One region of the Burkholderia sola genome, then DNA from elsewhere that is predicted to be linked to it. Evidence: riboswitches for the same ligand, from Rfam matches in the RefSeq annotation. Region 1 holds a riboswitch; each other region holds the start of a gene.

What was found. Region 1 has a riboswitch for cobalamin ahead of cobW (cobalamin biosynthesis protein CobW). Riboswitches for the same ligand answer to the same signal wherever they lie in the genome.
Region 2: linked by a shared signal. The riboswitch ahead of KR541_RS12720 (FecCD family ABC transporter permease) and the one ahead of cobW (cobalamin biosynthesis protein CobW) in region 1 are both predicted to bind cobalamin.
Region 3: linked by a shared signal. The riboswitch ahead of KR541_RS21895 (CbtB domain-containing protein) and the one ahead of cobW (cobalamin biosynthesis protein CobW) in region 1 are both predicted to bind cobalamin.

The regions. Positions count from the first base shown of each region.
Region 1 covers NZ_FR989675.1:1,826,576-1,836,531, forward strand. Annotated here, with positions in the region: gene KR541_RS08340 (TonB-dependent receptor) at 1-2,082, opposite strand, end outside; cobalamin riboswitch at 2,234-2,498, shown strand; gene cobW (cobalamin biosynthesis protein CobW) at 2,720-3,808, shown strand; gene cobN (cobaltochelatase subunit CobN) at 3,815-7,624, shown strand; gene KR541_RS08355 (magnesium chelatase ATPase subunit I) at 7,621-8,694, shown strand; gene KR541_RS08360 (vWA domain-containing protein) at 8,763-9,371, shown strand; gene KR541_RS08365 (YaiI/YqxD family protein) at 9,433-9,885, shown strand.
Region 2 covers NZ_FR989675.1:2,762,839-2,772,794, forward strand. Annotated here, with positions in the region: gene KR541_RS12715 (ABC transporter ATP-binding protein) at 1-300, opposite strand, end outside; gene KR541_RS12720 (FecCD family ABC transporter permease) at 297-1,412, opposite strand; cobalamin riboswitch at 1,455-1,703, opposite strand; gene KR541_RS12725 (ATPase) at 1,858-2,208, shown strand; gene KR541_RS12730 (cell division protein ZapA) at 2,205-2,519, shown strand; RNA gene ssrS (6S RNA) at 2,601-2,782, shown strand; gene KR541_RS12740 (EVE domain-containing protein) at 3,035-3,496, shown strand; gene KR541_RS12745 (SIMPL domain-containing protein) at 3,678-4,418, shown strand; gene lgt (prolipoprotein diacylglyceryl transferase) at 4,563-5,459, opposite strand; gene KR541_RS12755 (LysR family transcriptional regulator) at 5,549-6,463, opposite strand; gene ilvD (dihydroxy-acid dehydratase) at 6,600-8,273, shown strand; gene KR541_RS12765 (c-type cytochrome) at 8,399-8,725, shown strand; gene KR541_RS12770 (DUF2486 family protein) at 8,871-9,626, opposite strand; gene KR541_RS12775 (DNA polymerase III subunit chi) at 9,652-9,956, opposite strand, start outside.
Region 3 covers NZ_FR989676.1:1,176,960-1,186,915, reverse strand. Annotated here, with positions in the region: gene KR541_RS21915 (MFS transporter) at 1-1,117, shown strand, start outside; gene metE (5-methyltetrahydropteroyltriglutamate--homocysteine S-methyltransferase) at 1,249-3,543, opposite strand; gene KR541_RS21905 (LysR family transcriptional regulator) at 3,671-4,579, shown strand; gene KR541_RS21900 (CbtA family protein) at 4,602-5,324, opposite strand; gene KR541_RS21895 (CbtB domain-containing protein) at 5,338-5,547, opposite strand; cobalamin riboswitch at 5,581-5,719, opposite strand; gene KR541_RS21890 (histidine phosphatase family protein) at 5,770-6,360, shown strand; gene KR541_RS21885 (inorganic phosphate transporter) at 6,526-8,118, shown strand; gene KR541_RS21880 (2OG-Fe(II) oxygenase) at 8,386-9,147, shown strand; gene KR541_RS21875 (DHA2 family efflux MFS transporter permease subunit) at 9,405-9,956, opposite strand, start outside.

The DNA.
Region 1 (9,956 bases):
CGCGAGGCCCGTCGCATTCGCGTAATAGTCGCGATCGGTCAGGTTGACGGCCGCCAGCGTGACCTCGAAGTCGCGCGTGCGATAGCCGGCCTTGCCGTCCCAGCGAACGTAGGCGGGTAGTTCGAGCAGGTTGTCGCGATCGGCGTAACGCGCACCTTCGTACACCAGCCCGAGTTCGGCGAAAAATCCGCGCAGCGGCGCATGGCTGACGAACAGGCTGCCGTTCGCCCCGGACACGCCCGCCGACCGCTTGCCCGCGTACTTCGGCTCGGCGTCGACCACCCGCGCGTGTTGCCAGCCGATGCCGCCGCGGACGAACCAGTCGCCCGTGAGCCGGCCGGCGACGCCCAGTTCCAGGCCGCGATTGCGTTCGAGGCCGGTGAGGTCGAAAAAGCCCGGCCGCACCGGGTCGGCGACGCGGCGGTTGTACAGATCGAGCTGAAACAGTGCGAGGGTCGTGGTGAGCGCGCCGCCGCGCCAGTCGCTTTTCACGCCGATCTCGTATTGGCGGTTGTATTGCGGGCCGAGATCGTTGGCGTTGCCGCGCGCGTCCGGCGTGATGCCGATCAGGTCGCCGCCGACCGGCGCGAAGCTCTTGCTGTACGACGCATACACGCTGTGCGCGCGGACCGGCGACCACACGACGCCGAGCCGCGGGCTCCATGCCGTCGTCGTGCGCCGCGAATGCAGATCGTTCAGCACGTTGGTCGAATCGACGTCGAAACGTTCGCCGCGCAGGCCGCCGAGCAACTTCCACGCTCGACCGAGGTCGATGCGGTCCTGCGCGAAGATCGCGTAGTCGCTCACGCGATGGCGGTTCATCGCATACGGGCGCGGCGCCGAACCGGCCAGAGCGAAACGATCCGGTCCGCTGATCGGGACCGGCGTCGCGTCGGCCTGCCAGAGCGTCGGGCTGCGTTTCTGCCAGCCGTATTCGATGCTGAACAGCAGATGATGCAGCGCCGGTCCGGTCGCGACCTTGCCGCCCAGTTCGACGCCGGTCTGCACGTTGAGATGCGTCAAGTCCTGCAGGTAGCGCGCCCGTTGCACGCGCCGGTAGTCGCGCGGCTTCGTGACGTAGCTTTGCGTGACGTAGGTGTTGTCGAAGGTGCTGCGCAAATCCAGCACGCCCAGCGTATGACGCAGTTCCCAGTCGCCGCCGAGCGCGTGCGTGAAGACCGAGCGCCAGTTCATGTTCTGGTCGCGGATGGTGTCGCGTCCCGCCGCGCCGAAGAAGGTCGCGCGCCGCTCGGACGGCAGTGAGTACGCAACGGGTTTGCCGGCCGCGTCGAGCGCGGCGACCGGCGCCGGGATGCCGCGATCGGGCACGCGTCGGTACGCGTCGTATTCGAACTGCAGCAGCCAGCTGCGCCGCGCGTCCCGCCATTTGATCGACGGCGCGATGGTCTGGCGCGTGCCGTCGACGTGGTCGCGGAAGCTGCCGGCGTGTTCGCGTCCGGCATTGAGCCGCACGCTCCATGCGCTCGACAGCATCCGGTTGAGATCGACCGATGCGCCGAGCCGTCCATCACTGCCGGTCGCCGCCGACAGATGGCCGAAGTTTTCCGGCAACGGCTGCTTGGTGATCCGGTTGATGACGCCGCCGCCGCTGCCGCGCCCGTACAGCGCCGCCGCCGGCCCCTTCAGCACTTCGACGCGTTCGATGTTGCCGAGACTGCGCACGTATTGCGCATCGTCGCGCATGCCGTCGAGCAACAGGTCGCCCGCGGCGGAAAAGCCGCGAATGCGGAACGAATCGAAGCGCGTATCCGACGTATTGGACACGCCCGGCACGCCGGCCAGCGCGTCGGCCAGCGTGCGGCCGCCGTAGGACAGCGTTTCGTCGACTGCGACGCTGTCGATGGTTTGCGGGACGTCGCGCGGATCGCTCGCGGTGCGGGTTGCCGTGCTCACGCTTTCGGCGCGCGGATCGTTCGGATGACGGCGGCTGCGCACCTCGAGCGCGGGCAGTTCGTCGTCGAACTCGGCCGCCGGCGCAGGGAAGGAGGCCACGCCGGCGAGCGAGCACAGCGACAGGGCCAGCACAGGAAAGCGCCGCCCGGATATCTGTCGTTTCGACATGAAAATTTAAGGATGACTGAGTGATTGCCTCACATTGCCGTTGCGCGATGGTTTGCGTTGTTGTCGGCGAAGTTTATCCCGATCAGTTGAAAACGACAATCATTCGCGTTCGCCGAGGGCCGCTCGCCTTGACGCTCCCGGCCCCGCCGCCTACACTCGCACGCGTTTTGGTGCTCGCGCGCGCCGCTCCGGCACGCGCAGTTAAACGGGAAACAGGGAGCCTGCCTGCACCGCAGTCGAGCCAACCTGTGCTGCCCCCGCAACGGTAAGCGAACGCGTCGCGCGAGAAGCGCCACGCAGCGCCGCTTCGCCGCATGCCATGCGCATGCGGACGACCGCCACTGGATGCCGCGCATCCGGGAAGGCGAAGCGGCGTGTTCGTCAGCCCGGATACCGGCCTAAACGTTGGGGTTCAGCGCCGCGGGGAGGCGGCGCATCGTCCACGGCCGCAGCCGTGTTGGCATTCACGATGTCGACCGTTCGCAAGGAAGCACCATGTCCGATTCGTTGTTCCGCCCGCCGTGCGACTGTCCGCGCGGATCACGCGGCGAGCTTCCCGCGCACCGCCCGCTGAATGGCCGCGCCGCCCCCGACGCGACGATCCCGTCCTGATTCCCTCTTCGACACCGGACCTACCATGACCCTACGCAAGCTGCCCGTCACGATCGTCACGGGCTTTCTCGGCAGCGGCAAGACGACGCTGATGCGCCATATCCTGCAGCACGCCGAAGGCCGCCGCATCGCGGTGATCGTCAACGAATTCGGCGAGCTCGGCATCGACGGCGAAATCCTCAAGGGCTGCGGCATCGGCTGCGACGATGCCGACGGCGCGCAGGGCGAAGCGCCGGGCCAGCTGTACGAACTCGCGAACGGCTGCCTGTGCTGCACCGTGCAGGAAGAGTTCTATCCGGTGATGGAAGCACTCGTCGAGCGCCGCGCGGACATCGACCACGTGCTGATCGAGACGTCGGGCCTCGCGCTGCCGAAGCCGCTCGTGCAGGCGTTCAACTGGCCGACGATCCGCAACAGCTTCACGGTCGACGCGGTCGTGACCGTCGTCGACGGGCCGGCCGCCGCGAGTGGCCAGTTCGCGGAAAACCCGCAGGCCGTCGACGCGCAGCGCCGCGCCGATCCGAACCTCGACCACGAATCGCCGCTGCACGAACTGTTCGCCGATCAACTGTCGTCAGCCGATCTCGTGATCGTGAACAAGGCCGACCTCGTCGGCGACGCCGAGTTCGCGCAGATCGAAACCGCGATCCGCGAAGAAATCCCGCCGCAGGTGAAGATCGTGCGTGCGACGCGCGGCGAGCTCGATCTCGCGATGCTGCTCGGCCTCGAATCGGCGTCGGAGGACACGATCCATCTGCGGCACGACCATCACGGCTCGGCCGACGACGGCGATCACGATCATCATCACGACGATTTCGATTCGGTGGTGGTGTCGGGCGACGCCGGCATGCGCGAAGCGACGATCGCCGCATTGCAGCGGGTGGTCGAAGCGCACACGATCTATCGCGCGAAAGGTTTCGCCGCGCTGCCCGGCGCGCCGATGCGGCTCGTGATCCAGGGCGTCGGCCGCCGCTTCGACAGCTATTTCGACCGCCGCTGGCAGGACGGCGAAACGCGCGCGAGCCGCTTCGTGCTGATCGGCGAGGATCTCGACGCGGCCGCGCTGCAACGCGCGTTCGACGCCGCGTGCGCGGCCGAGCCGCAGCAGGCGTAACGCACGATGCATCTGTTGCGCACCACGCCGGGCGGCTTCGTCGACGATACGCAGGGCGTCGTCCGGATCGACCAGCAGCCGGCCGACATCGTGATCCTGAGTTCGGCCGACACGACGCTGTCGCTGCTCGCGAGCGTCGTGCCGCACTTGCCGGCCGGGTTCCCGAGCGTGCGGCTCGCGAACGTCACGTTCCTGCGGCAGCCTGCGTCGGTCGATTTCTATGTCGACGACGTGCTGCGTCACGCGAAGACGGTCGTGATCGATCATCTCGGCGGCGAAGCGTACTGGCCGTACGGGATCGAGCAGGCCGTGTCGCTCGCGTCGAAGCGCGGGCAGCAGCTCGCGATGTTCTCGGGCGACCTGCAGGAGGACCCGAACCTCGTCGCGAAGAGCACGGTCGAGGCCGAGCTGTGCCGGCTGTGGTGGCGCTATCTGCGCGAAGGCGGCGTGCACAACGCCGACGCGCTGCTGCGCAGTATCGCGTTTCACACGCTCGGGTTCGGCGACGAGCCCGAACCGCCGCGCCCGCTGCCGGCCGCCGCGCTGTATCACCCGGCGCGCGACCGTGCGAGCGTCGACGACTGGCGGCCGCGCTGGACGCCGGGCGCGCCGGTCGTCGCGATCCTGTTCTATCGCGCGCACTGGCAGGCCGCGAACACGGCCGTGTTCGACGCGCTGGCCGATGCGTTGATCGACGAAGGATTGAATCCGCTGCCGATCGCGGTGACGTCGCTGAAGGACGCGGTGAGCCGCGAGGTCATCACGCAGCTGTGCGACACGCATGGCGTCGCGCTCGTGCTCAACACCACCGCGTTCGCGGCCGGCGCGATCGACAGCGCCGAGCCCGACGTGCTGGCCGGCGACGCGCCGGTGCTGCAGGTGATTCTGTCCGGCGGCAATCGCGACGCGTGGGTGGCCGACAACCAGGGGCTGCACGCCCGCGACATCGCGATGCATGTCGCGCTGCCCGAAGTCGATGGGCGCATCGTCACGCGCGCGGTGAGCTTCAAGGGGCTCGCGTATCGTTGCCCGCACACTGAAGTCGACGTCGTGCGCTACCAGCCGGATGCGGAGCGGATCGCGTTCGTCGCGGCGCTTGCGCGCGGCTGGTGCCGGCTGCGCACGCTGGATAACGCCGACAAGCGCATCGCGCTGATTCTCGCGAACTATCCGCAAAGCGAAGGGCGGATCGGCAACGGCGTCGGGCTCGACACGCCGGCATCGGCGCTGCGCGTGCTCGCGGCGCTGCGCGATGCGGGCTACACGGTGGCCGATCTGCCGTCTGACGGTGATGCGCTGATCGCGCAACTCACCGAAGGCGTGACCAACGATCCCGCCGTGCGCACGCTGCGTCCCGCGTTTCAGAGTTACGCGCTGGCCGACTACGTCGCGCGCTTCGCGCGACTGCCGGCGGCCGTGCGCGACGCGCTGAACGAACGCTGGGGGCCGCCCGAAGCGGACCCGACGCTGCGGCAGCAGCGCTTCACGATCGCCGGCTGGCGCGCGGGCAACGTGTTCGTCGGCATCCAGCCGTCGCGCTCGCGCGACGACAACGACTACGCGAGCTACCACGATGCGGATCTCGTGCCGCCGCACGCGTATCTCGCGTTCTATTTCTGGCTGCGCGATGCGTATCGCGTCGACGCGGTCATCCATCTCGGCAAGCACGGCAACCTCGAATGGCTGCCGGGCAAGAGCGTCGCGCTGTCCGACGCATGCTGGCCCGACCTGACGCTCGGGCCGCTGCCGCATCTGTATCCGTTCATCGTCAACGATCCGGGCGAGGGCAGCCAGGCGAAGCGCCGCGCGCAGGCGGTGATCGTCGATCACCTGATGCCGCCGCTCACGCGCGCGGAAAACTACGGCCCGCTGCAGGATCTCGAACGGCAGGTCGACGAATACTATGAAGCGCTGATGGTCGATGCGCGACGCGCGAAGCTGCTGCGCAAGACGATCCTCGCGACGATCGCCGAGCATCGTCTGCATGACGAACTGAGCGTGTCGCCGCCGCGCGATGCGGGCGACGAGGATGCGCTGCTCACGCGCGTCGATGCATGGCTGTGCGAATTGAAGGAAGCGCAGATCCGCGACGGGCTGCACGTGTTCGGCGCGTCGCCGGTCGAGCGCCAGCGGCGCGACACGCTGCTCGCATTGGCACGTTTTCCGGTCGGTGACGGCAAGGGCGAACGGGCTGGCCTGATCGGCGCGCTCGCGCACGATCTCGCGCTTGGCAGCGATTTCGACCCGCTTTCGGCCGACTGGGCCGCACCGTGGACCGGGCCGCGGCCGGCCGTGCTGCAAACGCTCGACGCGTCGCCGTGGCGGCATGCGGGCGATACGCGCGAACGGCTCGAACGGCTGGCGCAGCATTGGCTCAACGTCGTGTGCGGAACCGCTTCGGAGGATCCCGGCCTCGACATGCCGCCGCCCGGCGAATGGCCGCATACGCTCGCGGTGCTCGAACGCGTGCGTTCGACGCTGTTGCCTGCGCTCGACGCGTGCGGCGGCGAGGAAATGCGGCAGTTGCTGCGCGGGCTCGACGGCCGCTTCGTGCCGCCGGGGCCGAGCGGTTCGCCGTCGCGCGGCCGTCCCGACGTGCTGCCCACGGGCCGCAATTTCTACTCGGTCGACACGCGCGCGGTGCCGACGCAGGCCGCGTGGTCGCTCGGGCTGAAATCCGCGCAGCAACTGATCGAACGCCATCTGCAGGATCACGGCGACTATCCGCGCGCGATCGGACTGTCGGTCTGGGGAACGGCCACGATGCGCACCGGCGGCGACGACATCGCGCAGGCGTTCGCGCTGCTCGGCGTGCGACCGAAATGGGCGCACGGCAGCCACCGCGTGACCGACTTCGAGATTTTGCCGATCGAGATATTCGACCGGCCGCGCATCGACGTGACGCTGCGCGTGTCCGGTTTCTTCCGCGATGCATTCCCGAACCTGATGCATCTGTTCGACGCGGCCGTGCAGGCGGTTGCCGCACTCGACGAGCCCGAGGAACTGAACCCGATCCGCGCGCGCATCGAGCGCGAACGCGAGAAGTGGGTCGCGCAGGGCATGGCGCCCGACGAAGCGCGCCGCCGCGCCGGCTGGCGCGTGTTCGGCGCGCGGCCGGGCAGCTACGGCGCGGGCCTGCAGGACCTGATCGACCAGCGGCGCTGGCAGACCGACGCCGATCTCGCGGATGCCTACCGTCGATGGGGCGGCCATGCATACGCGCAGAACAGTGCGGGCGACGCCGCGCCCGACGTGTTCGGCGAGCGGCTCGCGACGATCGACGTCGTCGTGCAGAACCAGGACAGCCGCGAGCACGACATTCTCGATTCGAACGACTACTACCAGTTCCAGGGTGGAATGACGGCGGCGGTGCGGCACCTGTCCGGGCAGCAGCCGAGTATCTATCACGGCGACCATGCGAACCCGGTCGCGCCGAAGATGCGCACGCTGCGCGAGGAAATCGCGCGCGTGATCCGCTCGCGCGTCGTCAACCCGAAATGGCTCGACGGCGTGAAGCGTCACGGCTACAAGGGTGCGGCCGAACTCGCCGCGACCGTCGATTACCTGTACGGCTATGACGCGACCGCGCGCGTGCTGTCCGATCACCAGTACGCGCTCGTCGCCGACGCGTACCTGTTCGACGACGCCACCCGCGCGTTTCTCGAACGGCACAACCCGAACGCGCTGCACGGCATCTGCGAGCGCTTCGTCGAAGCGATGCAGCGCGGGCTGTGGCAGCAGCCGGGCCCTTATCGCGAGCGGATCGAGGCGATCTGGCTCGCCAGCGAACAACGTCAGGAAGGAGGACGGCGATGACCGATCCGACGACGCACCGCGCCCGCGCGGTTTTTCCGTTTGCGGCGCTCGTCGCGCAGGACGCGTTGCAGCAGGCGCTGCTGCTCGCCGCGATCGACCCGTCGCTCGGCGGCGTGCTCGTCAGCGGCCCGCGCGGCACCGCGAAATCGACCGCGGCGCGCGGCCTCGCGGAGCTGCTGCCGGAAGGGCAGTTCGTCACGCTGCCGCTGTCGGCAAGCGACGAGCAGGTGACGGGCACGCTCGATCTCGCGCACGCGCTGGCCGAAAACGGCGTGCGTTTCCGGCCGGGCCTGCTGGCGCGCGCGCATCGGGGCGTGTTGTATGTCGACGAAGTGAACCTGCTCGCCGACGGGCTCGTCGATACGCTGCTCGACGTCGCCGCGAGCGGCGTGAACATCGTCGAGCGCGATGGCGTGTCGCATGCGCACGACGCGCGCTTCGTGCTCGTCGGCACGATGAATCCCGAGGAAGGCGAGTTGCGTCCGCAACTGCTCGACCGCTTCGGGCTGATGGTCGAGCTGGAGAACTGCTTCGACGCCGCCCAGCGCGAGCGGATCGTGAAGGCGCGTCTCGCGTTCGATCTCGATCCGGATGCGTTTCGCGCGCGTCACGCGGCGGCCCAGCGGGCACTCGCGGACCGGATTGATGCGGCGCGTGCGCGGCTGGCGACGCTGGATTTCGATGATGCGGTCCATGCGCGCGTCAGCGCGCTGTGCATCGACGCGGCCGTCGACGGGTTGCGCGCCGATCTCGTGATGCTGCGCGCCGCGCGTGCGCTGGCCGCGCTGGAGCAGGCCGACGCGGTGACGGTGTCGCATGTGGCGCGCGTGGCCGAAGCCGTGCTGCGGCATCGGCGCCATGCGGGGCCGCCGCCGTCGCAGCAAGGTGGTGAGCACGACGATCGTTTGCGCTCGGATACACCACGGCAGCCCGACAAGCGACACGGCGGCACCGACGACACAGAGGCCGACGCGTCCGCATCGCAGGGCGACTGGGGCTACCTGCCGCCCGAACCGACCGGGCTGCGCGACGTGAAAAGCGTGGTGCCGCTGCCGCTAAAAAAACGCTGAGCCATCGAGCCGGCGCCGCCGCGAACGCGATTCGCGGTCCTCGATGGCAGACAGGCGCCGCCGCGCGCGTGCCGGGCACGGCGCGCGCCGGCACGGCCGTCGCGTGGCCGGCGACGCTCGCCGCGAAACGCGGCGGCCCGCTGCATCGCGATCATCTGCGCTACGGGAAACGCGCGGGCACGCCGCACGCGCTACATTGCTTCGTGCTCGACTGTTCGGCGTCGATGTTGTCGCATGAGCGGCTCGCGCTCGCGAAGGGGCTGATCGTCGCGTATTTCGATCAGGCTGCGCGCGCACGCGTCGAAACCGCGTTGATCTGCTTCGGCGGCAACGGCGCCGCGCGGCGCTTCGGCCCGGCCGTACCGCGCTGGTGGAACGCGCGCTGGCTCGAGCCGGTCGACGGCGGCGGCGGCACGCCGCTCGCGGACGGTATCGCGACCGCCGCGCAGTTGCTTGCCCGCGCCGCTCGCCGCGAGCCCGGCAAGCAGCGCTGGCTGTGGGTGCTGTCCGACGGCCGCACGCGCGAGATGCCGGCCAGACCCGCGGCGGCCGATCACGTCGTGTTCGTCGACTTCGACGATGCGGCCGTGCGAATCGGGCAGGGCGCGCGGCTCGCCGCGGCGTGGGGCGCGCGATGGATGACGGTCGACGCGCTTCGCACGGATCTCGCCGGCTGATGGCCGGTCGGCGGTGCGCTATGATCGGCGTTTGCGCTTCTGCCCACTGGACACTCCCGCCATGCAAGTACTGGTCGATGCCGACGCATGTCCCGCCGTCATCAAGGACATGCTGTTTCGCGCCGCGCGTCGCGCCGAAATCCACGTGACGCTGGTCGCGAACCAGTTTCTGCGTACGCCGCCGTCGCCGTTCATCAAGGCCGTGCAGGTGCCGGCCGGCTTCGACGTGGCCGACGCGCGCATCGTCGAGCTGGCGGAACCCGGCGACCTCGTGATCACCGCCGACATCCCGCTGGCCGCCGCCGTGCTCGACAAGGGCGCGCACGCGCTCGACCCGCGCGGCAACTGGTTCAGCCGCGAGAACATCGAGGAGCGCCTGTCGACGCGCGCGATGATGGACCAGTTGCGCAGCGCGGGCATCGACACCGGCGGGCCGGCGCCGTTCAGCGCGCGCGACGGCAAGACGTTCGCGTCGCAGTTCGACCGGTTCCTCGCGCGGCACGGCAAGCCGTAACGGCATGCGTTTGCGCCCGTCTGCGCCCGGCCGGGATGCAGGTTCGCGCCGACGCTGCTATCGTGTGGCGC
Region 2 (9,956 bases), 940 kb from region 1:
ATCGTGCAGTTGCTGCGGCATCAGCGCGCGGCGCTGCGCGAGTTGCTCGGGACGCCATGCGGCAAGCGGCCGACCGTCGATCTCGACGTGTCCGCCGGCGGGCGGCTGCAGTCCCGCGAGCGTGGCGAGCAGCGTCGTCTTGCCCGCGCCGTTCGGCCCGGCGACGCACCAGATCTCGCCGGGGCGGAACGCGTGCGTGAAGCGGTCGAGCAGCGTGCGCGCGCCGGCCTTCAGCGTCAGGTCGACGGCCATGTAGCGCATGTCGCCGGCAGCGGCGTGCGGTGCTGCGGTGCCTGTCATCGCATCGGCCTCCTCAGCAACATCCACAGGAACACGGGCACGCCGATCAACGCGGTCATCACGCCCACCGGCAATTGTGCGGGCGCGATCGCGGTGCGCGCGAGCAGGTCGGCCGCCATCACGCCGCCACCGCCCGCGAGCATCGCGGCCGGCAGCAGCATCCGCTGGTCGTTGCCGAACGCGAGCCGCAACGCGTGCGGCACGACGAGGCCGACGAAGCCGATCGTACCGGCCGTCGTGACCGCGGCCGCGGCGGCCAGCGACGCGACGAGATAGATCCGCACGCGCAGCCGCGCGACCGGCACGCCGAGCGCCTGCGCGGTCGCGTCGCCGCGCAGCAGCACGTTCAGTTGCGGCGCGGCCGGCAGCGCGGCGCATGCGCTCAGCAACAGCGCGCCCCACGCGAACCACGGCGCCGTCGCGCCGTTCAGGTCGCCGGTCAGCCAGAAGATGATGCCGCGCAGCCGTGCATCGGGCGCGAGCGACAGCAACAGCGTGACGAGCGCGCCCCATCCCGCCGCGATCACGACGCCCGTGAGCAGCAGCCGCGGCGATGCGTCGCGCGATTCGCCGCGCCACAGCTCCCGCCTCGCGAGACCGAGCACGAGCGCGACCGAGACGAGCGAACCGGCGAATGCGGATGCGTCGACGAGCCACCACGCGCCGCCCGCGATCATCGCGACGAGCGCGAAGCCGGCCGCGCCGCCGGACACGCCCAGCACGTACGGCTCCGCGAGCGGATTGCGCAGCAGCACCTGCAACAACGCGCCGGCCAGCGCGAGCAGCGCGCCGCACGCGAAACCCGCGAGCGCGCGCGGCAGGCGCAGCGTCCGGACGATATCGGCAAACAAGGTATCGCCGCCGTGCGGCACGAGCGACGCAAGCGCCTGCCACGGCGACATCGGCACGCTGCCGATCGACAGCGACGCGACGAACAGCAGCGCGACCACGGCGGCCAGCGCGGCCCAGATGACGGTGGCGCGCGCGGCGCTCATGCGGCGCACGGCCGCGCGCCCGACGCGCGGTGCATCCGCTTGCGGTGGCCGGCCGGGCGCGACAGGGGCGCGTGGCGAACGATTGGGGTCGGCATCGAAGAACGTTCCGTGAAGCATTGCGCGCCCCGCTTCCCCGCAGGCCGCGCGTCATGGAGCCCTTGCGGGCTCCCCGTCTCGGCCGGTATCCGGGCTGGCGGCGGTCCGGCTCGCCTTCCCGCGCGATGACGCGCAGTGGCCCGCGCCTGCGTGCGACCTGCACGCGAAACGCGCCCGAGCCGGCCTGCGTCACGCGACGCGGCCGCTTACCGTTGCGGGGGCAGCGCAGGTTGGCGCGCTCGCGGAGCCCGCCCCCTGCTTCCCGTTTAACCGCGCATCCTGCGCGCGAGCACCGAGGCGGCGCCAGTTTAGGAGCCGGTCGCGCGAGCGTCAAGGAAGCGTCCGGACCGGCGTCGGACATGCCTATTCGCGGCAAGAAGCAGGGGTGTTACGACTGGAAACGTTACAGATGTCGGATTGCGCGGTATTCCGCGCTAAAATGCTGGGTCTTTAGAGGACGCAGCAAATGCTCAACGAACTCGAAACCCTGTCTCAAAATATTGGCCGTCTGATTTCGCTGAACAAGCGCTATCACTCGGAACGGCTCGCGCTCGAGGAGCAGGTCGCGCAATTGCGCGCGGAAGCGGATACGGTCCGCGCGGAACTCGCGCAGCTGCGCGACGAACGCAATGCGCTCGCGGCAGAGCGCGACACGCTGTCGGCGAAGATCGACGACGCCCAGGTGAAACTGAACGCGATTCTCGAAAAGCTGCCGCGCTCGAAGAGCGCGGAGCAAGCCGACAACCAGCTCGACCTGCTCGATGCGCAGGCGCGCACGGATGGCGATGACGCGGCCAGCCACGGAGAACATGCATGAGCACCAAGCAGATCGAAGTCTCGATTCTCGGTCAGCCCTATCGGCTCGCCTGTTCGGCCGAGACCGAAGCGGCGCTGCTCGAAGCGGTCGCGCGCGTCGATGCCGAAATGTCGAAAATCCGCTCGAACAGCTCGGTGCGCGGCACCGATCGCATCGCGGTGATGGCGGCGCTGTCGCTTGCATCGGAATTGCTGCGGCTGCAAACGAGCGTGCGGCACGGCGAAGCATTTCCGGCGGAAGAAATCCGTCGTACAATGCATCAGATGAACGAACAGCTCGGCGCGGTGCTCGCACAGCACGAGACGCAGTAACGTTTGAAACGATGCGTCGATTCCGCTTGATCTCGACGGTCAACGGTGGTCAAATTGGCGCATCGAAACACAGTTCAGTCAGCTTCCCTGCCTGGTTCGCCAAGGTCATATATTCCTTGAACCAATGCCATGTGCACGGTTGCGGAAATTTGTAGCACGGGCGCGCGCGTCACTCTGTCTGATGTACCCGAAGTGCTGCTAACTGCGACCAATTCTGAACCTCAGGTTCAGGATGCCGGCCTAGCGGCCAAGGCGGGGGCCTATCCAACGGCATCGGGAACTCCCGATGCCGTTTCCTTTTTGAGGGGCTGTTTGCATGCGGAACGCGCATGCGAATGCCCGAAATCGCTCGCAGGGCAAGAAGTGAGGAGCGCCGTTTGGCCGAGCCAAACAAGTGACGAGCGACGCCGCCATGCGGGCGATTTCGGGCATTCCCGTGAATTGTATTTTTCGTTTGGGGTGCGCGTTCCGCATGCAAACAGACCCTCATGCCCCTTCTGCGTCGATTACGATCCATGCAATATTGGCTGATGAAGTCCGAACCGGACGAAGCAAGCATCGACGATCTCGCCAACGCACCGCAGCGCTCGCTGCCGTGGACCGGCGTGCGCAATTATCAAGCGCGTAATTTCATGCGCGACACGATGAAGATCGGCGACGGCGTGCTGTTCTATCACTCGAGCTGCCCCGAGCCGGGCATCGCGGGCCTCGCCGAAGTATCGTCCACGCCCTACCCCGATCCCACACAGTTCGATCCGAAAAGCCCCTATTACGACCCGAAATCGACGCAGGAAGCGCCACGCTGGCTGCTCGTCGACGTGCGCTTCGTGAAGAAGTCGCCGCTCGTGCCGCTCGCCGCGCTGCGCGAGCACGACGAGCTCGCCGACATGCGCGTGCTCGCCCGCGGCAACCGGCTGTCGATCACGCCCGTCACGCGCGCGGAATGGCGGTTCATCACCGAAAAGTTGATGAAGTAGGCACCGGCCAAAAGGTCAAATCTGTTCAGTACGCACTGCCGCAACGGAACTCGCGGCGCTTTCGCGCAGCCTAAGCAACCGCTGTCGGCCGATCGGCCGGCCGTCGTTTTTTTCGTCGCGCGGTACGCCCGCGTCGCGCACGCGTGATCCGCGTGCGCGCCCTCGCACAAGGAGTCCAACAATGACCAAGAAATCCGCACTCGCGCTGTCGCTCGCTCTCGCCGCCGCCGTTCCCGTCGCGCTGACGCTCGCGTCGCCCGCCGCGCACGCCCAGACGGCGAACCCGCACTTTCCCGAGCCGGCCGGCGTGCTGTCGCTTTCGTCGCAGGCCAGCGCCGACGTGCCGCAGGACATCATCCACATCACGCTGTTCTACGAGCAGCAGGCCAAGGACCCGGGCAGCCTCACCGCGCAGCTGAACCAGCGCGCGGATGCGGCGCTGTCGCAGGCGAAGGGCGTGTCGGGCGTCACCGCGCACACGGGCGCGTTCTCCGTGTATCCGAGCACCGATCGCGACGGCAAGATCTCCGCATGGCGCGGCCGCACCGAGGTCGCGCTCGAATCGCGCGATTTCGCCGCGGCGTCGAAGCTGGCAGGCCAGTTGTCGAACCTGATGCAGGTTGCGAACGTCGAGTTCTCGCTGTCGCCGGAAGCGCAGCGCACGGCCGAGCAGAAGCTCACGACCGAAGCGATCAAGTCGTTCCGCGCCCGCGCGGACGAAGCCGCGAAGGCGTTCGGCTACAACAGCTACACGATCCGCGACGTGAACGTCGGCAGCGGCCGCAACGTGCAGCCGTACCCGCGCATGATGGCGATGGCCGCGGCGCCGATGGACAGCGCGAAGATGAGTGCGCCGATCGCGGTCGAAGGCGGCAAGGCCACCGTGTCGGTCACCGTCAACGGCTCCGTGCAGATGAAGTAACGCAGTAACGCGCATCGCGCCGTTGTCGGAAACGAAAACGCCGGCCCGAGGGCCGGCGTTTTTCATGTGCATCCGGGTAACCGATGCGCACGCCGATCGCGCGTACATCGATACCGCGTCATGCAGCGACCTCACGCAGCCACTTCAAGCAGCCGCATTCGCGTTCGCCGCGCGACGGCGATACGCCCAGACCATCATCGCGATACCCGCGAGGATCATCGGCAGCGACAGCCACTGCCCCATCGACAGGCCGAGCGCGAGCAGGCCGAGGAAGTCGTCGGGCTCGCGCGCGAACTCGACCGTGAAACGTGCGAGGCCATAACCGATCAGGAACAGCGCGGATATCGCGCCCATCGGCCGCGGCTTGCGCGCGAACAGGAACAGCACGAAGAACAGCGCGATGCCCTCGAGCGCGATTTCATAGAGCTGCGAAGGATGGCGCGGCAGCATCTGGTATTGCATGAACACGTCGGCGAGATGCCACTTCTCGACGAGTGCCGGATGTTTCGGCAGCCATGCCGCGTCGTCGCGCATCGCCCCCGGGAACAGCATCGCCCACGGCGCCGTCGGATCGGTCACGCGGCCCCACAGCTCGCCGTTGATGAAATTGCCGAGCCGCCCCGCTGCCAGCCCCAACGGCACCATCGGCGCGACGAAATCGGTGACCTGCAGCCAGTGCCGCTTGCGCTGCCACGCGAACAGCATCATCGCGAGCGTCACGCCGAGGAAGCCGCCGTGAAACGACATGCCGCCTTCCCACACCTTGAACACGTCGAGCGGATGCGAGAAGTAGAAATCGGCCTTGTAGAACAGCACGTAGCCGAGCCGGCCGCCGAGCACGGTGCCGAGCACGCCGTAGAACATCATGTCGTCGATGTCCTTCGCGGTCCAGCCCTGCGCGGCGACATACGGCAGCTTCAGGCGGATCCGGCCGACGACGATCGCCGCGATGAAGCCGACGAGATACATGAGGCCGTACCAGCGCACGGCCAGCGGCCCGAGATGGATCGCAACGGGGTCGAAATTCGGGTGAATGATCATGGGTTAGCGAAGAAGTTTTCGAATACGGTACGGCCGTCGCACACGTGCAGGACCGCGCGTTGGACGGCGCCCGCGCGCCATCGTTCACGTCACGCGGCCGGACCCTGCGCGCGCACGACGTCGATGAAGCCGGCGAGCACGGGGCTCACGTCGCCGGTGCGCCACACGAGGCCCGTCTCGACGACCGGCGCGTGACCGGCGAGCGGCCGGTAGACCACGCCGGTGCGCCGCAGGTTACGCAGCGATTGCGGCACCAGTGCGACGCCCATGCCGGCCGACACGAGGCTGACGATCGTCTGCATCTGGATCGCCTCCTGGCCGATGCGCGGAGTTTCCCCCGCCGCGCCGTAGCAGCCCGTAATGATGTCATAAAAGCCGGGCGCCAAACGGCGCGGAAAGATCACGAGCGGAAACGCGGCGACGTCGGCGAGCTGCACGGGCTCGTCCTCGGGCGCGTCGGACGCCCCGGCCGGCATCGCGACCACCAGCGGCTCGCGCACGACGGGCAGGTACGACAGCCCGGCCGCGTGGCGCGGCGGCACGGGCGGAATGATAAGCCCGGCGTCGATGCGCCCGGCGACGAGTTCGTCGATCTGCACGTCGCTCGTCGCTTCCGTGAGCTGCAGCCGCACCTGCGGATAGCGCGCGCCGAACGCGCGCAGCAACGACGGCAGCAGCCCGTAATCGGCGGTCGACACGAACGCGAGCGACAGCGAGCCGGCCTCGCCGCGCGCGAGCCGCCGCGCCATCGGCGGCAGCGCATCGGCCGACGCGAGCAGCCGGCGCACCTCCGGCAGCAGCGCCGCGCCGACCGCCGTCAGCGCGACCGAGCGCTTGGTGCGCACGAACAGCGCGACGCCGAGCGCGTCCTCGAGCGCGCGGATCGCCTGCGACAACGGCGGCTGCGTCATCGACAGCCGCTCGGCCGCGCGGCCGAAATGGCGCTCGTCGGCGACGGTCGCGAAATAGCGCCACTGGCGCAGGTCGGGGATCGGATCGGCCATGCTCGACTCATTCGTAAAACGACTTAATAGGTGACAAATAATATATTGGACATCCCAGAACGGAAACTCCATGCTTGATCGACCCACCCGGCGCACTGTTCGCGCCGGCGTCGCCAAAACAACGATGGAGCTCCCCATGTCGTACAACCGCCGCTCTAAAAACATCACGCAAGGCGTGGCCCGTTCGCCGAACCGCTCGATGTACTACGCGCTCGGCTACCAGAAGGACGATTTCGACAAGCCGATGATCGGCATCGCGAACGGCCATTCGACGATCACGCCGTGCAATTCCGGCCTGCAGCGGCTGTCGGACGCGGCGGTCGACGCCGTGAAGGCGGCCGGCGCGAACCCGCAGATCTTCGGCACGCCGACGATTTCGGACGGCATGTCGATGGGCACCGAAGGGATGAAGTACTCGCTCGTGTCGCGCGAAGTGATCGCCGACTGCATCGAAACCTGCGTGCAGGGCCAGTGGATGGACGGCGTGGTGGTCGTCGGCGGCTGCGACAAGAACATGCCGGGCGGCATGATCGCGCTCGCGCGCCTGAACGTGCCGGGCATCTACGTGTACGGCGGCACGATCCGCCCGGGCAACTGGAAAGGTCGCGACCTGACGATCGTGTCGTCGTTCGAGGCTGTCGGCGAATTCACCGCGGGCCGGATGTCGCAGGAGGATTTCGAAGGCGTCGAGAAGAACGCGTGCCCGACGTCGGGTTCGTGCGGCGGGATGTACACCGCGAACACGATGAGCTCGTCGTTCGAGGCGCTCGGGATGTCGCTGCTGTATTCGTCGACGATGGCGAATCCCGACCAGGAGAAAGTCGATTCGGCCGCCGAATCGGCGCGCGTGCTGGTCGAGGCCGTGAAACGCGACCTGAAGCCGCGCGACATCATCACGAAGAAATCGATCGAGAACGCGGTGTCGGTGATCATGGCCACCGGCGGCTCGACCAATGCGGTGCTGCACTATCTCGCGATCGCGCACGCGGCCGAGGTCGACTGGACGATCGACGACTTCGAACGCATCCGCAAGCGGGTACCGGTGATCTGCGACCTGAAGCCGTCGGGACAGTACGTCGCGACCGACCTGCACCGGGCCGGCGGGATTCCGCAGGTGCTGAAGATCCTGCTCGATGCGGGGCTGCTGCACGGCGACTGCATGACGATCACCGGCCGCACGATCGCCGACGAGCTGAAGGACGTGCCGGCCGCGCCGCGCGCGGATCAGGACGTGATCTTTCCGATCGACCGCGCGCTGTACAAGGAAGGCCATCTGGCGATCCTGAAGGGCAATCTCGCGGAAGACGGCGCGGTCGCGAAAATCACCGGCCTGAAAAACCCGGTGATCACGGGCCCGGCGCGCGTGTTCGACGACGAGCAGAGCGCGATGGATGCGATCCTCGGCGACCGGATCCGGGCGGGCGACATCCTCGTGCTGCGCTACCTCGGCCCGCAGGGCGGCCCCGGCATGCCGGAAATGCTCGCACCGACGTCCGCGATCATCGGCAAGGGGCTTGGCGAATCGGTCGGCTTCATCACGGACGGCCGCTTCTCGGGCGGCACCTGGGGCATGGTGGTCGGCCACGTCGCGCCGGAGGCGTTCGTCGGCGGCACGATCGCACTGGTGCAGGAAGGCGATTCGATCACGATCGACGCGCACCGGCTGCTGCTGCAACTGAACGTCGACGATGCGGAACTCGCACGCCGCCGCGCCGCGTGGCGGCAGCCCGCGCCGCGCTATACGCGCGGCGTGCTCGCGAAATTCGCGGCGCTTGCCCGGCCGGCGAACCAAGGGGCGGTCACGGGTTGAGGCAGGGCACCATCTCATGCGACCCCGATAAACGGGCCACCGGGGGAACGCGCAAAACGTGCTTCCCCTTTGCTTCTATAATGCGCGGACCATGAAGCCGGCCATCCCCGCCGGCGGAGAACCGCATGAAACAGACGATATTGCGCGTGCTGCTCGCGACGCTGCTGACCGGCGGCGCGGCGGCGGCGCGCGCCGACCAGGCCGACGGGCTCGCGCTCGCGCAGCGCAAGAACTGCATGGCCTGCCATGCGATCGGCAAGCCGCTGATGGGTCCGTCGTTCCACGACATCGCCGGCAAGTACGCGACGCGCAACGACGCCGCCGATTATCTTGCGCAATCGATAGTGAAAGGCAGCGTCGGCGTATGGGGCAGCGTGCCGATGCCCGCCAACACGCAACTGACGGGCACCGAAGCCCGCACGCTCGCCCAGTGGGTGCTGTCGGTTCGCTGAATCGGATATCCGCGCGACGCACCGACGCGGTGTGCAGGGCGTGGCAGGCAGGCAACCGCGTACCGCCCGACCGGCGGCACATCACCGCCGGCTTCGCAGGCCCTTACTGGACCGCCCCCTTTTCACCGCCGCGAGCGATTGCCGTTCAGCCGGAGTGACCGGCGCGGCGGCGGGCGATCTCTTCATCGACCGCATCGCGTACCCAGTCCATCACCTCTGTTTCCAGCGCGAGGGCGACTTCGCGCGTGACCTGGCCGACCAGCCAGGCCGAATGCTCGTGCAGCGCATCGCGACAACGCGCTTCGATGGCCTCGCGCCCCGGCCCGGTCAGATAGTTCGTCAGGCGATTGCGAAGCCGTTCGGCGATGTGCTGCGCATCTTCCGGCGTCAGCGCGGCGGCGTCCGATGCTTCCGGTTGCAGCGCTGCGCTCGGCAGGACCGCCTCCGGCATTGCCGCGTCCGGCGCGTGCCCGGCCGCTTCGTGCGCAATCGGAGCGAACGTGTGCTGCGGCAGACCGTCTTCGACCAGCGACGAGCGCAGCGGCGCCGTCATCACCGCCACCTCTTCGGCAACTACGTGCTCCGATGCGCCGGGTCCGGCCGGCGCATCGGTGTCGCCCGCAGCGGCGGCCATCGCCACGTCGCCCGGCAGTTCGACGGTCGGCACGTGCGGTGTCGGCACGGGTTCGACCACGACGGAATCGGGGTCGGCTTCGGTTTGACGGGATTCGGCCGGCGCGGCCGCGGCGGCGCCCGGTGCGATCACGTCGGTGAGCACCGGAATCGCCGCGCTTCCGTGCGGCCCGGGTGCGGCAGACGCGGGCGAGCGCGCCGGCGCCGGCTTGCCGGGCACCAGCACGTCGGTCAGCGTCGGGATCGAGGATGAATCGGCTTCTGTCACGGGAACACTCCGTCGACGGTTGCGGCTAGCCGCCCTGCTTGTAGTTGTTCAGCGCGTAGCCGCGGTCGCGGTAGAACCGGTAGCGGTCGCGGCCCGCGGCCAGCTCGTCCGGCGCGTTGCCGACCACTTCGAGCAGGCGCTCGAAGCGGGCGAACTGCGCGGGCACGGTCGCGCCGAGGTTCAGCAGCACGTGATGATGCGGCGCGCGGTCGAGATCGGCGGCCAGCACGATCGGCGTACCGGCTGCGTGCTCGCTGTCGACGCCGCAATGCGGGATGAAATCGAGCGGCGAGAACGTCCAGAGCCGCTCGTCGAGCGCGCGCAGGCGCG
Region 3 (9,956 bases), on a different replicon from region 1:
GATGTTCGGCTATCTCGGCGACCGCTTCGGCCGCAAGCGGTCGCTGCTCGCGACGCTGATGCTGATGGCCGTGTCGACGGTCGCGATCGGCCTGCTTCCCACGCATGCGCAAGCCGGCGTGATCGCACCGATCCTGCTTGTGCTGATGCGCGTGCTGCAAGGCATCGCAGTGGGCGGCGAATGGGGCGGCGCGGTGCTGCTGGCCGGCGAGCATGCGCCCGAAGGCAAGCGCACGTTCTTCGCGTCGTTCGCGCAGCTGGGCAGCGCGAGCGGCCTGATCCTGTCGATGCTCGCGTTCGGCGCGATCAGCACGCTGTCGAAGGACGACATGATGAGCTGGGGCTGGCGCGTGCCGTTCCTCGCGAGTTCCGTGCTGCTGGTCGTCGGCTTCGTGATCCGTGCGAGCGTGTCGGAATCGCCCGAGTTCGAGGAAGTCAGGAAGAGCGGCAACATCGCGCAAAAACCGCTGCGCGAGGCGCTCAAGGTCTGGCCGCTGCTGCTGCTCGCGATCGGCGCGAACGTGTACGGGATCGCCGGCGTGTATTTCAGCAACATCTTCATGATCAGCTACGCGACCCAGTTCCTGTCGCTCGACCGGTCGATGGTGCTGCATTGCATGACGATCGTCGCGGTGCTGCAGTTCGTCGTGCAGCTCGCGGCCGCGTTCCTCGCGCAGCGCTTCGGCACCACGCGCGTACTGCTGATCACCGGCGCGTGGGCAATGATCGTCCCGTTCGTGATGCTGCCGCTCGTGCATATGGGCACGCCGGTGTCGATCACGGTCGGCGTCGGCCTCGCGACGCTCGCGGAATCGGGCTACTACTCGGTCGTCGCGGGCTTCGTCAGCGGCATCTTCATCGCACGGATCCGCTATACGGCAATTTCGATCGCGTACCAGGTGTGCGGCGCGCTCGCCGGCGGCCTCACGCCGCTCGTCGCGACGCTGATCGCGCAGAACGCGGCCCCGCAATGGTGGCCGCTCGCGCTCCAGTACACGAGCGCCGCCGTGCTGTCGTCGCTGTGCGTGTGGTTGATCTCGCGCCGCGTCAGCATCGACGATGCGGGCGCGCCCGGCAAGACGCGCGAAGCGCTGCCGCGCGGCGCACGCGCCGCGTAGCGCTCGACGCGTAGCGCCTGTCGCACATGCATGCATGACGTAAAACGACCCGCTTTCGCGGGTCGTTTTCTTTGCCGCCCGATCGATGATCGACGATCGGCGACCGCTACCGCCCTGCGTTCGCTGCGTGGTTACCGCACCTGGCTACGCAGCGTCTTCGCCGCGGCGACCATGTTCGTCAGCGCCGGAATCACTTCCTCCCACTGACGCGTCTTCAGCCCGCAGTCCGGGTTCACCCACAGACGTTCCGCCGGAATCCGCTCGGCCGCCTTCCTCATCAGCCCGACGATATGATCCTGCGTCGGGATGTTCGGCGAGTGAATGTCGTACACGCCCGGCCCGATTTCATTCGGATACTTGAAGGTGTCGAACGCATCGAGCAACTCCATGTCGGAGCGCGACGTCTCGATCGTGATCACGTCCGCGTCCATGTCGGCGATCGACGCGATGATGTCGTTGAACTCCGAATAGCACATGTGCGTGTGGATCTGCGTATCGTCCTGCACGCCGTTCGCGGTGATGCGGAACGACTCGACCGCCCACTTCAGGTAGTCGCTCCATTGCGCGCGGCGCAGCGGCAGCCCTTCGCGCAGCGCGGCTTCGTCGATCTGGATCACGCGCACGCCGGCCTTCTCGAGATCGAGCACTTCATCGCGGATCGCCAGCGCAAGCTGGTAGCACGACACCGAGCGCGGCTGGTCGTCGCGCACGAACGACCAGTTCAGGATCGTCACGGGGCCGGTCAGCATGCCCTTCATCGGCTTGTCCGTCAGCGACTGCGCATAGGCGATCCACTCGACCGTCATCGCCTTCGGGCGGCTGATGTCGCCGAACAGGATCGGCGGCTTCACGCAGCGCGAACCGTACGACTGCACCCAGCCGAACTGACTGAACGCATAGCCGTCGAGCTGTTCGCCGAAGTATTCGACCATGTCGTTGCGCTCGGCTTCGCCATGCACGAGCACGTCGAGTTCGAGCGATTCCTGTTCGCGCACGCTGCGTTCGATCTCGGCCTGCATCGCCGCGCGATAGCCGGCTTCGTCCAGCGCGCCGGCCTTGAACCGGCTGCGCGCCTGGCGGATGTCGGCGGTCTGCGGGAACGAGCCGATCGTCGTCGTCGGGAACGCCGGCAGGTTCAGGCGCGCCGACTGCTTCGATGCACGCTGCGTATACGGGCTCGCGCGGTTGCCGAGCGGCGCGTCGATGCGCGCGAGCGCGGCCTTCACCGCCGGGTTGTTCACGCGCGGCGAGCGGCGCCGCGAATCGATCGCGGCGGCATTCGCGGCGAGCGCGTCGGCCACCTTGTCGCGGCCTTCGTTCAGTGCGGTCGCAAGCACCTTCAGCTCGTCGAGCTTCTGCAGCGCGAACGCGAGCCACGAGCGGATTTCCGCGTCGAGCTTCTCTTCGCTCGCGAGATCGACCGGCACGTGCAACAGCGAGCATGACGGCGCGAGCCACAGCCGGTCGCCCAGTTGCTTCGCGAGCGGCTCGAGCCAGTCGAGCGCGGCGTTCAGGTCGGTCTTCCAGATGTTGCGGCCGTTGATCGCGCCGACCGACAGCACGCGCTCCGGCGGCAGTTCGCGCACCAGCGCGTCGACTTCGTCGCGGGCATTGATCGCGTCGATATGCAGGCCGTCGATCGACAGCGACGCCGCGAGCGTCAGATTGTCCTGAAGCTGGCCGAAGTACGTGGCGAGCAGCAGCTTGATGCGGCGCGTTTCCAGCGCCTCGTACGCGATGCGGAATGCCTGGCGCCATTCGGCATCGAGCTCGGTCACGAGAATCGGTTCGTCGATCTGCACCCATTCGACACCCTGCGCGGTCAGCGTGTCGAGCAGCGCGCCGTACACCGGCAGCAGCTTCGGCAGCAGCGCGAGGCGGTCGGAATCGTCCTTCGCCTTGCCGAGCCACAGGTACGTGACGGGGCCGAGAATCACCGGTTTCGCATTCACGCCCTGCGCGGTCGCTTCGGCGAGTTGCTGGAGCAGACGCGACGGATCGAGCGAGAAATTCGTGTCCGCATGGAACTCCGGCACGATGTAGTGGTAGTTCGTATCGAACCACTTCGTCATTTCACCGGCCGCGACCCCGCCGCAGCACGCGGCGTGCTCCTCCGTCGACTGCGCCGAACGGCCGCGTGCGACGCGGAAATAATTGTCGAGCGCATCGCCGTGGAAATCCTGCACGCGCTTCGGCAGGTTGCCGAGCGTGAAGCTCATGTCGAGCACCTGGTCGTAGAACGCGAAGTCGCCGATCGGCGCGAGATCGAGATCGCGCTGGTCGTGCCAATGACGCCGGCGCAACTCGGCGCCAAGCGCCTTCAGTTCGTCGCGCGACGATTCACCCTTCCAGTAGCGTTCGAGACCGAACTTGAGTTCGCGCTTCGCGCCGATGCGCGGAAAACCGAGGTTGTGTGTCGTGACCATGAAGCTGCCGTCCAGAAGAAAGTGTAGATCCGGCAGCCATCATAGGGATTTCAAACCATGAAATAAAATGGCATTATTTCATTCATCCATTAACATTTTTCATGCATCTGCCCGATGCACGCAATCCATGCTGGAACGATTCCATCTCGTCGTCATACGTGAAGTCGAGCGCCAGGGCTCGCTGACCGCGGCGGCCAATGCGCTGCACCTCACGCAATCGGCGCTCAGCCACACCGTCAGGAAAGTCGAGCAGCAGCTCGGCACGGCGATCTGGGACCGCGAAGGCCGCGGCCTGCGGCTCACGCAGGGCGGGCACTATCTGCTGAAGCTGGCGAACCGGCTGCTGCCGCAGTTCGAGCTCGCCGAGGAGCGGATGAAGCAGTACGCGAAGGGCGAGCGCGGCACGCTGCGCATCGGGATGGAGTGCCATCCGTGCTATCAGTGGCTGCTGAAGGTCGTGTCGCCGTACCTGTCGCGCTGGCCCGACGTCGACGTGGACGTGAAGCAGCGCTTCCAGTTCGGCGGCATCGGCGCGCTGTTCGGTTACGACATCGACGTGCTCGTGACGCCCGATCCGCTGAACAAGCCGGGGCTGCGCTTCGACCCGGTGTTCGACTACGAACAGGTGCTGGTGGTCGCGGATTCGCACCGGTTCGCGAATGTCGACTACGTGACGCCCGAACAACTGACCGACGAGATCCTGATCACGTACCCGGTCGAGACCGACCGGCTCGACATCTACAACCAGTTCCTGACGCCGGCCGGCATCGTGCCGAGGCGGCACAAGTCGATCGAGACGACCGACATCATGTTGCAGATGGTCGCGAGCGGGCGCGGCGTGGCCGCGCTGCCGCGGTGGCTTGCCGACGAGTATGCGGACCGGATGCCGGTCGTACCGGTCAAGCTCGGCAAGAACGGCATCGCGAAGCAGATCTTCCTCGGCATCCGCGAAGCGGACGCAGCGATCGACTATCTGGCCGCGTTCGTCGCGCTGGCGCGCGAATCGACGTGGAGCGCGCCGCGCATGCTGCGCTAGGCGCGCCCGGTTGCCCCGCGCGTCAGGCGGCGCGCAGGCCGGCGCGTTCGCCGCGCTCGACCCACGCGCCGAACAGTAGGCCGATCGTCGTCCACATGATCACCTGCATGCCGATGGCCGCCACGCGGAACCTCCACAGCAAGGTCGCCGGGAAATCGGCCGGCAACTCGCTGACCGACGGCAGCCCGATCTGCACGGCCGCGATGATCGCGACGAACACGAGCCCGGCGACGATCGATGCGTTCCACGGGCCGAGCTTCGCCAGCAGATGGCGGCGCACGCCGACCGAGAACACCATCGTCGCGACCGAGATCGCGATCATCAGGAAGAACAGGCCGGTGCGATAGCCGATCGTGTCGGGGTCGCCGACCGACGGCGGATTGGCCGGGTACTTGAGGTTCGGCACGACCACGAGCGCAACGAACGCCGCCAGCGCGAGCCATGCGGCCAGCGGCCGTGCCGGCAGGCGGCTGCCGCGTCCGTACGCATACGCGAAGACCAGCGAGAACAGTCCGCCGAATGCCGCGCCGTAGGTCACGACGCCCGTCAGCAGCCCGAGGCCGGCCTGCGTGTGGCGGCTGACCAGCTCGGGTTCCGGCGCCTCGCCTTGGGCGGCGGCGGTTTTCTCTTCGACGGCGATCGCCTGATCGACTTGCGGTTCGCCGACGATCCTGGCGAAACCGAACGTGAGGAGGCCCGCGGCGATGCCTGCGAGCATCCCGCGCATGAGTAGCTTTCCGACCATCGCAGGCTCCGCGTCAGTGGCAGGGAAAGCCGAGCAGATGGCGGCCGTCGTGGACGAATTCGTGGACATACATGCCCGGCACGAGCGACGTCGCGCCCTGTTCCGCACCGACGAAATACAGCGCGAGCAGCAGGATCAGGCCGACGAACACGGCCCAGGGCAACAGCTCGCGGACGGGGATGGGTGCCGGCACGACCGCCGGCTTCAGCACTGCTTCGCTCATGGATGCACCTCAGGGGAATCGCGCCCCGACAAATGATGGATGGGTACGAAGGCAGGTCTGGCTTCCGGGATCGTCGATTCCCCGGTTACAGTGGCGCGACCGCGCCGGAATTGCACCGGCTTCCGCGCTTCGTATCGGGCGAATTGTACGCGCGAACGTTCGCGTATTGAAGCGATGACACACGGGTAAGCGCGTCCCGCTCCGGATCATCCGACAACCGACATGACCAAACCTGCCTCGCTCTGCCTGATCGCACACGCATCGACCCGCGCGATGCGCACCGGCACGTTTCCCGACGACGACCTGCTCGACGCGCACGGGCTCGCCGAAGCCGCTGCGCTGCGCGGCCGGTTGACGGGTGCTGCCGGCTCGCTCGTGCTGTGCAGCCCGGCACGCTGCGCAACGCAGACCGCCGATGCGCTCGGGTTGCACGCCGACATCGACGACGCGCTGCGCGACATCGACTACGGCAACTGGCGCGGCAAGCGGCTGCACGATCTCGCGCGCGACCTGCCCGACGAACTGGCCGCGTGGATCGGCACGCCGTCCGCGTCGCCGCATCGCGGCGAATCGTTCGACGCCGCCGCGCATCGGGTCGGCACATGGTTGAGCACGCTGCCGACGGATCGCGATGTCGTCGCGATCACGCATGCGCCGATCGTCCGCGCAACCCTCGCGCACGTGCGGCGGATGAGCCTCGAGGCCGCCGCGCGTCTCGACGTCGCGCCGCTGTCGTGCACGACATTCGTCGCGTCGCCGAGCGGCTGGACGTTGGCCGCGACGGCCGCCAACGTGCGCGACACCGGCGCGTAAACTCACTGTCCTGCTCACTATGTGAGCGAACGATGCGCGCCGACGCGTCGCATGTCGCCGCTCGCCTTACATCCCGTAAGACACACCGTTCGTCATCCCGACTGTCATCAAACTGACTGCTAGCCGCAGCTAGGATCGGACGCGGTTCCCTCACGAGATGCCGTCATGAATCAACCTGCTTCATCCGCCCCGAACAATCCGGGCTCCGTCGCACGCACCCGGCAGATCGGCTATGCCGCGTTCCTGCTGGTGCTCGTGCTCGGCGCCGTCTATATCGCCACGCACCTGATCGACGATCTGGCGCCGGTCCGCGAAGGGACGTTGTTCCCGTACCTGCTGCTCGGCGCCGCGCTGCTGATCGCGCTCGGCTTCGAATTCGTCAACGGCTTCCACGACACCGCGAATGCGGTCGCGACCGTGATCTATACGCACTCGCTGACGCCGAACGTCGCGGTGATCTGGTCGGGCATGTGGAACTTCCTCGGCGTAATGGTTTCGAGCGGCGCCGTCGCGTTCGGGATCCTGCAGTTGCTGCCGGTCGAGCTGATCCTGCAGGTCGGCAGCGGCTCGGGCTTCGCGATGGTGTTCGCGCTGCTGATCGCCGCGATCGTCTGGAACCTCGCGACCTGGTATTTCGGGTTGCCGTCGTCGAGCTCGCACACGCTGATCGGGTCGATCATCGGCGTCGGGCTGATGAACCAGTTGCTGCACGGGCCGTCCGGCACGAGCGGTGTCGACTGGGGCCAGGCGCTCGGCGTCGGCAAGTCGCTGCTGCTGTCGCCGATCGTCGGCTTCCTGTGTGCGTCGCTGCTGCTGCTCGTGCTGAAGGCCGCCGTGCGGATTCCTGAGTTGTACAAGGAGCCGCCGAAGGATCAGCCGCCGCCGTTCTGGATTCGCTGCCTGCTGATCCTCACCTGCACCGGCGTGTCGTTCGCGCACGGGTCGAACGACGGACAGAAAGGGATGGGCCTCATCATGCTGATCCTGATCGGCACGGTGCCCACCGCGTATGCGCTGAACAAGGCCGTCACGCCCGCCGAATCGCAGACCTTCGTGGCGGTCGCGAACCAGGCGGCCGCGACGTTCGGGAAATACACGAACGGCGTCGCGCCGTCCGCGAACCCGCGCGCCGATGTCGAACACTACGTGCAGCATCGCGAACTGACGCCCGCCGTGCTGCCGGCCGTCGCGCAGCTGTCCACGTCGCTTGCGACCGCCGTCGGCGCGTCGGGCTCGATGGCGGCCGTGCCGCAGCGCGACGTCGACAACGTGCGCAACACGATGTATCTGGTGTCCGAAGCCATTCGTCTGATGGAGAAGTCGGGCCAGCCCGCGTTCGCCGCCGACGACAAGCTCGCGATCGACAACTATCGCAAGCAGCTCGACCACGCGACGAAGTTCATTCCGACGTGGGTGAAGGTCGCCGTCGCGATCGCACTGGGTCTCGGCACGATGGTCGGATGGAAGCGGATCGTCGTGACCGTCGGCGAAAAAATCGGCAAGCAGCATCTGACGTACGGACAGGGCGCATCGGCCGAACTGGTCGCGATGCTGACGATCGGCGCCGCCGACATGTACGGGCTGCCCGTGTCGACGACTCACGTGCTGTCGTCGGGTGTCGCGGGCACGATGGCGGCGAACGGCTCCGGGCTGCAATGGAGCACGGTGCGCAGCCTCGTCCTCGCATGGGTGCTGACGCTGCCGGCGTCGATCGCGCTGGCGGCTGGGCTTTACTGGTTGTTCCGGTCGCTGGCGTGATCGTGTACGCGGCGGGGGGCGGGCGATAGCCGGCTACCTGCTGCGGTAGGTTGGATGTGGCGCTTCTCCGCCTTTCCGCTTCCCTCGCCGCTCCGGCCCGTCGCCACATTCAGTGTGCCGATACCGCGCCTTCAACGTTTCCCCGTTTCCTGGCCGGAATTAAAGCGCAAGATCTGGAGCGTGCCGGCGCCCGGACGCCGCTAGACTGGGTTCGTCAACTTTCGTCGTGGATTCGACCGTGCGCGACCGCACGGCGCGACACCGCCGATGCCCCGAGGTACGCCCGTGAACATTCTCGATCTGCCCCCTGCCGTCGAACCGCCGGACATCGCGCAACGCGTCGACTCTCTCGACTGGCCGAGCGTCGATGCCGAGCTCGATCGCTACGGATGCGCGCGCGTGCCGGGCCTGATGTCGGCAAGCGAGTGCGATGCGCTCGCGTCGCTCTATCCCCGCGATGCGCTCTATCGTTCACGTGTCGTGATGGCGCGACACGGCTTCGGCCGCGGTGAGTACAAATATTTCGCGTATCCGCTGCCTGCGATCATCGCCGAGCTGCGCACGACGATCTACCCGCATCTCGCACCGATCGCGAATCGCTGGAACCAGGCACTCGGGATCGACGTCCGTTATCCGAAAAACCATGCGACGTTCCTCGATCGCTGCCACGCGGCAGGACAGACGCGATCGACGCCGCTGATCCTGCAATACGGCGCCGACGACTACAACTGCCTCCATCAGGACCTGTATGGCGAGCACGTGTTTCCGCTGCAGGTCGCGATCCTGCTGTCGGCGCCGGGCCGCGATTTCAGTGGCGGGGAGTTCGTGTTGACGGAACAGCGGCCACGCATGCAGTCGCGTGCGGAAGTGGTGCCGCTGACGCAAGGCGACGCAGTGATCTTCGCGGTACACGGCCGGCCCGTGCAGGGAACCCGCGGCGTCTATCGCGTCAACCTGCGCCACGGCGTGAGCCGGATCCGAAGCGGCCATCGCCACACGGTCGGCATCATCTTCCATGACGCGCAGTAGCGGGAGCGGGGACAGTTGCGCTGCTGCCGCGCCACTTATTGCGCATTGCATTCATGCTCGTCTCGGCACCGCATGCCATCGTGAGGAAAGCGGTCCAACCGAGCATGGCCGGCCAGAACACCGCTCGCCCGCGGCGGCCGAAGACCGATTGCGCTGACCGTCAAGCGATCGCGGTCGCAATGAATCAGCGCTTCCGGTGAGCACGACGAAACACGCTTACTCACCTGTCGCTCCGCGAACATGATTTGCAGTCCAGCCTATCCTCGCGCCACGCTGGCCCGCAGCCGGTCGCCGGCATCGAGCGCCAGCCGTGCGTAGCCCGGCAACGTCAGCAGCGCGAGCACGCCCGCCGCGACGAACGCCCAGCGGAAATCGTCGAGCACGTAATGCATGCCGGCCGCATCGCCGCGCCCCCATGCCGCGAGCCGCAGCGACAACGCACCGAACGCGATCCCCATCCCGATCGTCATCTGCTGCGCGGCGCTCCACAGCGTGCTGGCCGCGCTCGTCTGCTGAGCCGGGATATCCGCATAAGCCAGCGTCGCAAGCGTCGTGAACTGCATCGACCGCGTGAGCCCGTAGACGAATACGACGAGCAGCGTGATCGCCAGCGGCGTCGACGCGGTCAGCCAGCCGCATGCGATCGTGAAGATGCCGACGATCGTCACGTCGACGAGCGCAACGCGCCGAAAGCCGTAACGGTCGAGGATCCACGACGTGCCCGCCTTCATCCCGAGATTGCCGAGCGCGCTCGCGAGCAGCAGCAGCCCTGACTGGAACGGCGACAGCCCGAAACCGATCTGGAACAG